DNA from 2 places in the Lentzea sokolovensis genome. Region 1 is predicted to be linked to the other one. Evidence: riboswitches for the same ligand, from Rfam matches in the RefSeq annotation. Region 1 holds a riboswitch; the other holds the start of a gene.
What was found. Region 1 has a riboswitch for cobalamin ahead of SK854_RS07295 (hypothetical protein). Riboswitches for the same ligand answer to the same signal wherever they lie in the genome.

Region 1 (5,372 bases):
GTGATGTTCTGCGTGCCGCCGGGCACCGCGAGCGAACCCGACCAGCTACCGCCGCCATTGGCGGGCGCGACGGAGGACGCGCTGACCGATGTCGCGTTGGTCGTGGTCCAGGTGAGCGACGTGGTCTGGCCGAGGGTGATCTTGCGGTCCAGGTCGTTGATCGAGAGTGCCGCGGTGGGGTTGCTCGCGTTCACGGCCGGGTTCGTCGGCGTCACGCCGGGAACCGGGTTGGTGCCGGCCGACTTGTTCAGCGAGAACGACCATCCCTCGAAACCACCGGGGACCACGTTGCGGTTCAAGGCGCCGTAGCTGCTGTAGGTCCAGGTCGAGCCGGAACCGTCGGCGTGCCAGTAACCCCAGTACGCGGCGCCGGGCGGGGTGTTGAAGCACCCCTCCTTGTAGGTCGGGTTGCCGGTGACCGGGATGTTCTCGCTCGACGACGGACGGCCGTTCACGCGGCACACGAACCCGAGGCCCCACTTGACGGTGCCCGCGACCGTGATTCCCGCGTCCTGCAACGCCTTGATGCCGGTGCGGTCCGTACCGGGACTGGCGTTGGGCGAGCAGCGGGTGATCGTCGGCGCGGCCACCCCGCCGTTGCCGTCCAGTTCCTGGAAGTCGACCACGATCGTCGTGCCGCTCAACGCGTCCGCGCCGGTGCAGATGCCGTCGTAGCCCGCGGAACTGGCCGGAGCGGGCGCGATGACCAGTCCGGTGAGCACCAACGCGGCGGCGAGAACTCTCTTCATCACTGAACCCCCTGAGTGAGACGACGGCGAAGCAGCAGAACGAGACCGGCGAGCACCATGGCGCCGCCGAGTGCGAAGTACGACCACAGCGGCGGATGCCACGGAGCGTTCTGGGCGACCGGTGCGGGAACCGGCTTGGCGTCCGTCAGCGGCAGACGCACCACCGGCGACAACGGGGACCCGTCCGCGCTGATCCACGAGCGACCCGCGATCCCTTGTGCGGCAACGAGACTCGTGCCGAAGTCGGTAGCACCGTCACCGCCGGACACCCGCGGCAGACCACCGTCGCCGAGCACCATCCCGCCGATCGTCTTCGCGGCGCCGCTCACGTCCAGGCCCGCCGCCTGCCGGGCACCCGCGACCGAGGCGCTCAACGCGATGGAGGGCGCGCCGCCTTCGTCGTCGACCATGCCCTTGCCGTTCGGCTTGGCACTGAGCAACGAGATCGCCTTCACGAACGCGGCCGCGCGTTCCTTCGACCACTCCGCCGGGGCCTGGGCGGCGGGCGCGTCCTCGGTGAACGGCCTGCTGTTCAGCGCGGTCACCGCGGCGGCGGTGGAAGCGAGATCCCCTGCCTTGCAGTCGTTCTCGTCCATGTGTTCCGGGAAGGTGCCGTCCTCGCACTGGCGGGCGGCGAGCGCCTCGATCGCCTGGCCGGGGTCGGCGACGGTGGCGAGCACCGCCCAGGTGTGGCGGCGCACGGAGTCCTCGGAGTCCGCGAACGAACCGGTGTCGGTGAACAGGCCGTCCGAGCCCCGCAGCCCGGTCAGTTCGGTGCGCAGCCGGTTCGCGAGGTCGCCGGACTTCTGGAACTGAGCGAGGATCACGAGTTTCGCGAGCGGTTCGGCGTAGGCGGCCTCGCCCGTCTCCTGCCCGGCGCCGTGCGCGTAGGCGTTGATCGCGTCCGGCGTCAGCAGGAACTCCGTGGCCTTCCTCGCCGCGTCCGGCTGTTCGCCCAGCGCGTGGAGTGCCAGCACCAGGTCGCCCGTCGCGTCGTAGTCGACGTAGGTCCTGTCGTTCTCGGTGACCTCGACGTGGTCACCGCGCACGAGCTTGTTGGCCAGATAGGCGCCGAGCTTCGCGGCGGACGTCTTCGCGGCCGGCTGCACGGTCTTCGGCGCCGGGGCGGGCTGGCGGACCACGGCCTTCGGTTTGGTCGTCGGCGCGGGCGTCTGAACGGTGACCGTCGCGGTCGTGGTGTGCACCGCGGCAGGTGGCGGCGTGGTGGTCCGAGTCGTCGTGGTGGCGCCGGTGGTTGTAGAGGTGGTCGTGGTCGGCTCGGGCCCGCCACCCGTCGCGAGCGCGTGAAAACCGATCTGCGACAACCCGAGCGAGGCCTGCGCGCTCGCCCTGATCCACGTGTCGACGCCGGAAATCCCGCCGGTGCGCGCTGCCTGGTACGAGGCGGGGTTGTACGCGATCGCACCGATCTGCCCGGCCAGCGCGGTACCCGAGTCGGACTCGCCGGCCTGCGCGGACCTCAGGAACTCCACGCCCCTGCCCACCTCAGGGCCCGCGCCACCGGCGTCAGCGAGAGCTTGCACGATCAGGCCGGTGCTGTTGGTGTTCGGCGCCTCCGTACCGACACCGCCGCCCCAGCCACCACCGTCGGCCTGGTTGTTCTTCAGCCACGTCACGGTCCTGGCGATCGGCTCGTCGAGCCCGGCCGCCCCGGCGCGCTTCGCGGCGAGCATCGCCGACAGCGCGAGGCCGGTCGCGTCGCCGTCCGGGGACGACGAGCCGTCGGCCTTGCCCTCGTCACACGACGACACCCTGAGGCCCTCAGGTCCCTGCACGTACCCGAAGAAGATCCGGAAATAGCCCTCGGAACACTGCTGCGTCACCATCTTGTCGATGGCGAGCTGGTCGTTCTCCCCCGCCACCGCCAGGCCGATCACCGCGAGGGACTGGCCGAACACGTTGGCGTTGTTGTTGACCATGTCCGACCACTCGGGGTTCTTCGAGTAGTCGCTGACCCGGCCGGCGTCGACGCCCGAACGGCGGATCGCCGCCTTCGTCTCGGCGACCATGTCGTGGCCGTCGAAGTCGCGCGGGTCGCGGCCGGAGATCTGCGCGGCGAGCAGGGTCTTGGCCACCGCGCCGCCGACGATGATCTGGTCGAAGCCCTGACCGGGAGCGAGGCCGTCCCAGGTGAAGTAGTCGGTGGCGTGTCCCTGGTCGTCCAGGAACTTGACGATCGGCTCGGCGAGCGCGCCGTCGCCGGACGCGTGCATCGCGAAGACCAGGTCGAGCATCAGACCGTGGTCGGGCAGCTCACCACCGAGCGGGTTCTCCAGGGTGCCGTCGGGTCGCAGCTGGTGGGAGAGCCACACGGAGCTGGAGTGGGCGGCTTCGCGATCACCCGCGGCGGCCGCGGTTCCGGCGATCGTCGTGGCGATCAGGCCCGCGCTGACGACGAACGCCAGTGCGGCCAGGGTCCTTCGCCGGGTCATCCTCTCCCCCTCGTGCTGCTCGAGGAGAGGAGACGGCACAGGGCGCCGGCAGCCACCCCTGCGTTTCGCGACAGCGGTCGGTCTGTTCACCCCGCCCGGATGGTGACCCGACTCGCCACTGCAGCAGTGGCCCACGGTTGCGCGACAGTGCCGGATTCCGACCGGCTTCCCCGTCACGGGCGAGGTATGAAGTTGTCGAGCCGGGCGAGGTTAACACCTGGAAACCGCCGTTCGGCACCGCCTTCGGGGTCGGAGGCGAGCGTCACATCCCAACCCGGCACGGGGCCTTGCGCGGCATGAGAACCTGTTGGGCGTTCAGCGCGACGCGGGGGAAGTCCGGTGAGAATCCGGCGCTGTCCCGCAACGGTGTGCCCCTTCGGGCGAGCCCGGTCACCCGCATCGCGCGGTGTTCACCAACTCCTGTCGTGGAAGTGCGGGAAAGGGTTCTCATGAGACGTCTGGTGCTCGCTGCTGTCCTGATGCTGGGCATTGGCACCGCTGTCACCCCCGCGGTGGCGGCATCGCACGACAAAGCCGACGCCGCCGCGGGCTGGCTCGCCCGGCAACTGGTCGACGGCGAACGGTTCGAGGCCGACTTCGGCGGCCAGAAGTTCCCCGACCAGGGCCTGACCATCGACGCGATCTTCGCGTTCGCGGCCGCTCGTTCCTCGGACACCAACGCCGAGAAGGCCATCACGTGGCTGGCCAGGCCGGAGATCACCACCGGGTACGTCGGTTCCGGCACCGAGGCCTACGCGGGCGCGCACGCCAAGCTGTTGCTGGCGGCGAAGGTGCGACACAAGAACGGCAACGCGTTCGGCGGTGCCGACCTGGAAGCCGGTCTGCGCGGTCTGCTCGCGCCGTCGGGCAGGTTCTCCGACCGCTCGGACTTCGGCGACTTCTCCAACGTCTTCACCCAGTCCCTGGCGCTGCTGGCCCTCGACCGCACGCCGGGCGGCGCGCCCGCCTCGGCCAGGACCTTCCTCGCCGGAACCCAGTGCCCTGACGGAGGTTTCCCGCTGAACTTCGGTCAGACCCCGTGCGCCAGTGACGTCGACTCGACCGCGCTGGTCGTGCAGGCGTTGCGCGCCACCGGTGACAGCGTGAACGCCGCCGAAGGCACCACGTGGCTCGCGTCGAAGCAGAACGCCGACGGAGGTTTCTCCGTCGGCGCCAACGCTTCCAACGCGAACAGCACCGGCCTGGCCGCGCAGGCGCTGGCCGGTCACCGCCCGGCCGCCGCGACGAAGGCACGGCAGTTCCTGCGTTCGCTCACGGTCGGCTGCCCGGGTGCCGTCGCGGACCGAGGCGCGATCGCCTACGACGCAACGGGATTCGACCAGACGACCGCGCCGCGTGCCACGGCTCAGGCGGTCCTCGGCCTGACCGGGGTCAAGCTCGCGAACCTCGACGGCGGCGGCAACCTCGCCGCGCCGACGCTCGCCTGCTGACGAAGCGGTGCCCCTGACCGGCTTCCCGGCCAGGGGCACCGCGTCCGCACGACTCAGAAGTCCTCGTCGAACGCCACCGTGCCGGTCACACCGACCTGGTAGGCCGACACGCGCCGTTCGAAGAAGTTCGACAGCTCCTGCACGTCCTGCAGCTCCATGAACGCGAACGGGTTCTTGGAACCGTAGATCGGCTCGATGCCGAGCACCTGCAGCCGCCGGTCCGCGACATGCTCCAAATAGGACCGCATGTCCGCCACCGACATGCCGGCGACACCGCCACCGAGCAGGTCCTCCGCGAACTGCACCTCGGCGTCGACTGCCTCGCGCAGCATCTGCTTGACCTCCTCGTACAAGGAGTCGTCGAACAGGTCGGGCTCCTCGCGGCGCACGGTGTCCACGACGTCGAACGCGAACGCCATGTGCATCGACTCGTCGCGGAACACCCAGTTGGTGCCCGACGCGAGACCGTTCAGCAGCCCGCGCGAACGCAGGAAGTAGACGTAGGCGAAGGCGCCGTAGAAGAACAGGCCCTCGATGCACGCCGCGAAGCAGATCAGGTTGAGCAGGAACGACCGGCGGTCCTCCCGCGACTCCAGCCGCTTGAGGTCCGAGATCGAGTCGATCCACTTGTAGCAGAACTCCGCCTTGGCGCGGATCGACGGAATCGTCTCCACCGCGGCGAACGCCTCGATGCGGTCGTTCTCGTCGGGCAGGTAGGT
Region 2 (5,372 bases), on a different contig from region 1:
CGGCAACGACCGTCTGGTGATCTCGGGTACGTCGATGGCGTCCCCGCACGTCGCCGGCATCGCCGCCCTGGTCCGCCAGGCGCACCCGGACTGGACGCTGGAAGAGGTCAAGGCCTCGATCATGAACACCGCCGGTGCGGACGTGAAGGAGGACGGCAAGACCTTCGCGCCCAACCGGGTCGGCACCGGCCGCGTGGACGGCAAGTCCGCGATCGACAACCAGGTCCTCGCGTACGTCGAGGAGGACAACGGTTACGTCAGCGCGAACTTCGGCGTCGTCGAGGTCGCCAAGGCCGTCTCCAAGTCCAAGACCATCAAGCTGGTCAACAAGTCCACGAAGTCCGTGGAGTACAAGGTCGGCTACACCGCGGCCACGACGATCCCCGGCGTGAGCTACGTGCTCTCGCAGGACAAGGTGAAGCTGAGCCCGCGCGGAGTCGCGCGCGTCAAGGTGACCCTGAAGATCGACGACCCGAAGGCGCTGCGCAAGACGGTCGACTCGACCGTCGAGGCCAACCAGCTCGACGTGCCGCGCCAGTTCCTCGCGGACGCCTCCGGGCGCGTGACCTTCACGCCGACCGCCGGTGCCACCGTGCCGCTGCGCCTCTCGGTCTACTCGGCGCCGAAGCCGGTCGCGGACATCAAGACCGCGTCCAGCCTCAAGTTCCGGGGCAACGACAAGCAGGCCGTGCTGAACGTGACCGGCAAGGGTCTCGACCAGGGCACCGGCTCGCAGGCCTACCGCTCGCTGATCAGCGTTCTCGAGCTGCAGGCCCAGTCGCCGAAGCTGCGCGACTGCAAGCGCAACGTCACCGAGAACTGCGCGCTCAACGAGACCGCCAAGGGCGGCGACCTCCGCTACGTCGGCGCGGCCTCCACGGCCCCGTTGGCCAAGGCGCAGGGCAAGCCTGAGGAGGCGCTGCTCGCGTTCGGTGTCGCGACCTGGGGCAACTGGTACAACCTGGGCAAGAACACCATCCCGTTCGTCGACATCGACACCAACGGTGACGGCACGGCGGACTTCGAGGTGTTCGCGACCCGCCTGACCGACACCGACCTGCTGGTCGCGTCCACCGTGGACCTGAAGACGGGCGAGACCGTCGACATCCAGGGCGTGAACGGCCTGTTCGGCGACGTCGACGCGAACGTCCAGGACACCAACGTCGTCGTCCTGCCGGTGCTGCTGAGCGCACTGGGCATCGACGCGACGAAGGACACGGCCCGCCTCTCGTACGTCGTGGGCGTCGGTGGCTACTACGCCGCGCCGGGCAACGCGAACAAGCTCGTCGACGTCATCGACCGCAACCTGTCCTACGACCCGCTCAAGCCGGGTCTGTGGGCGCAGGGCGGCGGCGACGCGGCGCTCTCGTACCTCGCGAAGCCGGGTACCGCGCTCGTGGTGAACAAGAACGAGGCCTCGCTGAAGGCCGACAAGTCCGAGGGTCTGCTGGTCCTCAACCACCACAACGCCAACGGTGACCGCGCGTCGGTCGTCCTGGTGAAGTCGAGTGGCCGGGGCGGCGCCTACTAGATCGGATGTTTCACGAGAGGCCCGGTTCTTCGTTTGGAACCGGGCCTCTCGGCATGTCACGGCCCGGAACTGCCTGCCGTCACCCCTTGACGCGACCCCGTTCCTGCGGTCGAGTGACACTCGAAAGTGGGATATGGGCCGTGTGGGTGTCCCGCAGTACGGGAGATAACACCCCGATGGGGTGTCCGGCATGCGGCGGGCGGCCTGGATGCCGGTAGCCTTTCGCGAAGGAAAGTAGTCCCACCAATTGGGGACTGACACCTGGGAGGTGTGTGGATGCGGCTCGCAGTGATCCCAGGAGACGGGATCGGGCCCGAGGTCATCGCTGAGGCCCTGAAGGTCCTCGGAGAGGTCGTTCCGGCGGCCGAGATCACTCGCTACGACCTCGGCGCGGCGCGCTGGCACGCCACGGGAGAGTTGTTGCCCGAGTCGGTGCTGGGAGAGCTTCGCCAGCACGACGCGATCCTGCTCGGCGCGGTGGGCGACCCGTCGGTGCCGAGCGGAATTCTGGAGCGGGGCCTGCTTCTGAGGCTGCGCTTCGAACTCGACCACCACGTGAACCTCCGCCCGGCTCGTCTCTACCCCGGTGTCCGCAGCCCGCTCGCGGACCCGCCGGAGATCGACATGGTGGTGGTCCGCGAGGGCACGGAAGGCCCGTACGCGGGCAACGGCGGCCTGCTCCGCAAGGACACGCCGCACGAGATCGCCACCGAGGTCTCGCTGAACACCTCGTTCGGCGTCGAGCGCGTGGTTCGGGACGCCTTCGCGCGTGCGTCGAACCGTCAGCGCCGGCACCTGACCTTGGTGCACAAGACGAACGTCCTCACGCACGCCGGCTCGTTGTGGTCGCGCGTCGTGGAGGAGGTCTCGCTGCAGCACCCGGACGTCACCGTGGCCTACCAGCACGTGGACGCGGCGACCATTCACATGGTCACCGACCCGGGCCGTTACGACGTGATCGTCACCGACAACCTGTTCGGCGACATCCTGACCGACCTCGCCGCCGCCGTCACGGGTGGCATCGGCCTGGCCGCGTCGGGAAACATGGACGTGACCCGTCGCAACCCGTCGATGTTCGAGCCGGTGCACGGTTCGGCGCCGGACATCGCGGGCCAGGGCATCGCGGACCCGACGGCCGCCGTGCTGTCGGTCGCGCTGCTGCTCGACCACCTCGGCGAGCACGAGTCGGCCCGCCGGATCGAGGCCTCCGTGGCCTTTGATCTCGCTACCAGGGACCACCAGTCGCCTGGGGCCACCTACGCCATCGGCGACCGTCTCGCGGCACTCGTGTCGTCGAACGTCCGCACTGGCTGAGGTTCATCCGCTAGACGTTTTGAAGCCCGGCCGGAGAATCCCCGGCCGGGCTTCGGCGTTTCCGCGCGTCGGTCAGAGCTGGCCGTTGGCCTCACGCCACGCGCGCTCCTTCTGGATCCACTCGTTGTCCTGCGGGAACTCGTCGATCGTCGGCACGCGCCGGATCTCGGTCTTGAAGCCCGGGCCGGTCAGCGGCATGCGCTTGGCCCACTCGATCGCCTCCTCCTTCGAGGACACGTTGAGCAGGTAGAAGCCGTTGAACAGCTCCTTGGTCTCGCCGTACGGGCCGTCGGTGACGACCGGGGGTTCGGCGGAGTAGTCGACGACGACTCCCTCGGACGGCTCGGAGAGACCCTCGGCGGCCAGCAGCACACCGGCGCGGATCAGTTCCTCGTTGTACGCGCCGATCGTCTCCAGCATCTTGTCGAAGTCGAACTCGCCCATGTTCGCGTAGGCCTCGTCGGTGGCACGCATGATCAGGATGTACTTCACGGTGGATCTCCTCGCTCGGTGTCTTCCTCGGTGACGTCCACAGGTCGAACGGGCCGCGGGCCGGATCGACATCACACCCGGAGAATTTTCGAACTTTCTGTTTTCGCAGGTAGGGTCGGGTCAGTCGTGCGTGGGGGAAGACCGGTCGAAGTCCGGCGCTGACCCGCAACGGTAGGTCCCACCTGGGACGAGCCCGAACACCCGCTCACGGTGCCCGAGAACTTCCGACTCCGCCGTGGACTGCGGGAAGGACCCAGTGCTCTCCAAGATCAGCGTGCTCGTCGGCGTGCTCGCCGTCAGCCTCGTCGCGGGCGTCGCGCTCGGCCCCGTCTCCGTTCCGTTCGACCTCACGCTCGAACTGCTGTGGGCGGCGCTGACCGGTGGCACGATCCCCGCGGACCTCGCCGGGCAGTACCACATCGTCTGGGACATCCGGCTTCCCCGCGTCCTGCTGGCCGCGGTCGTGGGAGCGGGTCTGAGCACCGTCGGCGTCGCGATCCAGGCGATGGTGCGCAACGCGTTGGCAGACCCCTACGTGCTCGGCATCTCGTCGGGCGCGAGCGTGGGGGCGACGGCGGTCGCGACGCTCGGAATCCTGTCCGGCCTCGGCGTCTACGCGTTGTCGGTGGGAGCGTTCCTGACCGGTCTCGGCGCCACGGCCCTGGTCTACATCACCGCGCGCACGAGCCGAGGGCTCACACCGTTGCGGCTGGTGCTGACCGGGACCGCGCTCGCGTACGGGTTCTCCGCCGTGGCGATGCTGCTGGTGTTCCAGGCGCCGCGAGGTGAGGCGGCGCGGGCCGCGATGTTCTGGCTGCTCGGCAGCCTCGGCGGCGCGAACTGGCAGTCGCTGCCCGTCGCCGCCGTCGTGACCGCGGCCGGCATCGTCTACCTGACGACCAAGGCGCGGAAGCTCAACGCGCTGGCGATGGGCGACGAGACGGCGACCACGCTCGGTGTGGCGGTCAACCGGTTCCGCACGCACCTGTTCATCGTCACTGCCGCCATGACCGGTGTGCTGGTGGCGGTCAGCGGCGCCGTCGGATTCGTCGGGCTGATGCTGCCGCACCTGACGCGCATGGTGGTCGGCGCCGACCACCGCAAGGTCCTGGCGCTCGCACCGCTGGCCGGAGCGTCGTTCCTGGTCTGGGTCGACGTGGCCGCGCGGATGCTCGCGGCGCCGGAGGAACTGCCGCTCGGCGTCATCACGGCCGCACTCGGCGTGCCGTGCTTCATCTTCCTGATGCGCCGCAGGTCCTACGTCTTCGGAGGCCGCTGATGCGCGTCGAACTGCACGACGTCACCGTCCGGAACATCATCTCCGGCATTTCGTTGAACGCCTCCGGTGAGGTCGTCGGCATCGTCGGCCCCAACGGCAGCGGCAAGTCGACGACCTTGCGGTGCGTGTACCGGGCGCTCAAGCCCGACGCCGGCACCGTCCTGCTCGACGGCGAGAACGTCCACAAACGACACGACGTCGCCCGCCACCTCGCCGCGCTGACCCAGGAGTCGCAGGTCGAGTTCGACTTCACGGTCGCCGAGGTCGTGGAGATGGGCAGGCTGCCGCACGACCGCGATCCCGCGCGTGATTCCCGGGTGGTTTCCGAGGCACTGTCCACCGTGGACGTTTCGCATCTCGCTTCGCGCAGCTTCCTCAGTCTGTCCGGTGGTGAGCGTCAGCGCGTTCTCATCGCTCGCGCCATCGCCCAGGAGCCACGCGTGCTCGTGCTGGACGAGCCCACGAACCACCTCGACATCCGGCATCAGCTCGACGTTCTCCGGCTCACACGTGGGCTGGGCGTCACGGTGTTGACGGTTCTGCACGATCTGAACCTCGCCGCTTCCTTCTGCGACCGGCTGTACGTGCTGGACGAAGGCCGGATCGTCGCCTCCGGCACGCCCGTGGACGTGCTCGTGCCTGAACTGATCGCCAAGGTTTTCCACGTCACCGCGCACGTCGTGCGGCATCCGACCACAGGAGTTCCCCAGCTCCTGTTCGACCAGGAGGTCACCCCTTGAGAGCCGTTGTTCTTGC

Region 2: linked by a shared signal. The riboswitch ahead of SK854_RS25695 (FecCD family ABC transporter permease) and the one ahead of SK854_RS07295 (hypothetical protein) in region 1 are both predicted to bind cobalamin.

The regions. Positions count from the first base shown of each region.
Region 1 covers NZ_JAXAVU010000004.1:384,255-389,626, forward strand. The annotation lists gene SK854_RS07290 (hypothetical protein) at 1-749, opposite strand, end outside; gene SK854_RS07295 (hypothetical protein) at 749-3,202, opposite strand; cobalamin riboswitch at 3,283-3,422, opposite strand; cobalamin riboswitch at 3,509-3,618, shown strand; gene SK854_RS07300 (prenyltransferase/squalene oxidase repeat-containing protein) at 3,652-4,653, shown strand; gene SK854_RS07305 (ribonucleotide-diphosphate reductase subunit beta) at 4,707-5,372, opposite strand, start outside.
Region 2 covers NZ_JAXAVU010000010.1:773,408-778,779, reverse strand. The annotation lists gene SK854_RS25710 (S8 family peptidase) at 1-1,531, shown strand, start outside; gene SK854_RS25705 (3-isopropylmalate dehydrogenase) at 1,808-2,845, shown strand; gene SK854_RS25700 (YciI family protein) at 2,918-3,337, opposite strand; cobalamin riboswitch at 3,428-3,560, shown strand; gene SK854_RS25695 (FecCD family ABC transporter permease) at 3,594-4,616, shown strand; gene SK854_RS25690 (ABC transporter ATP-binding protein) at 4,616-5,356, shown strand; gene SK854_RS25685 (ABC transporter substrate-binding protein) at 5,353-5,372, shown strand, end outside.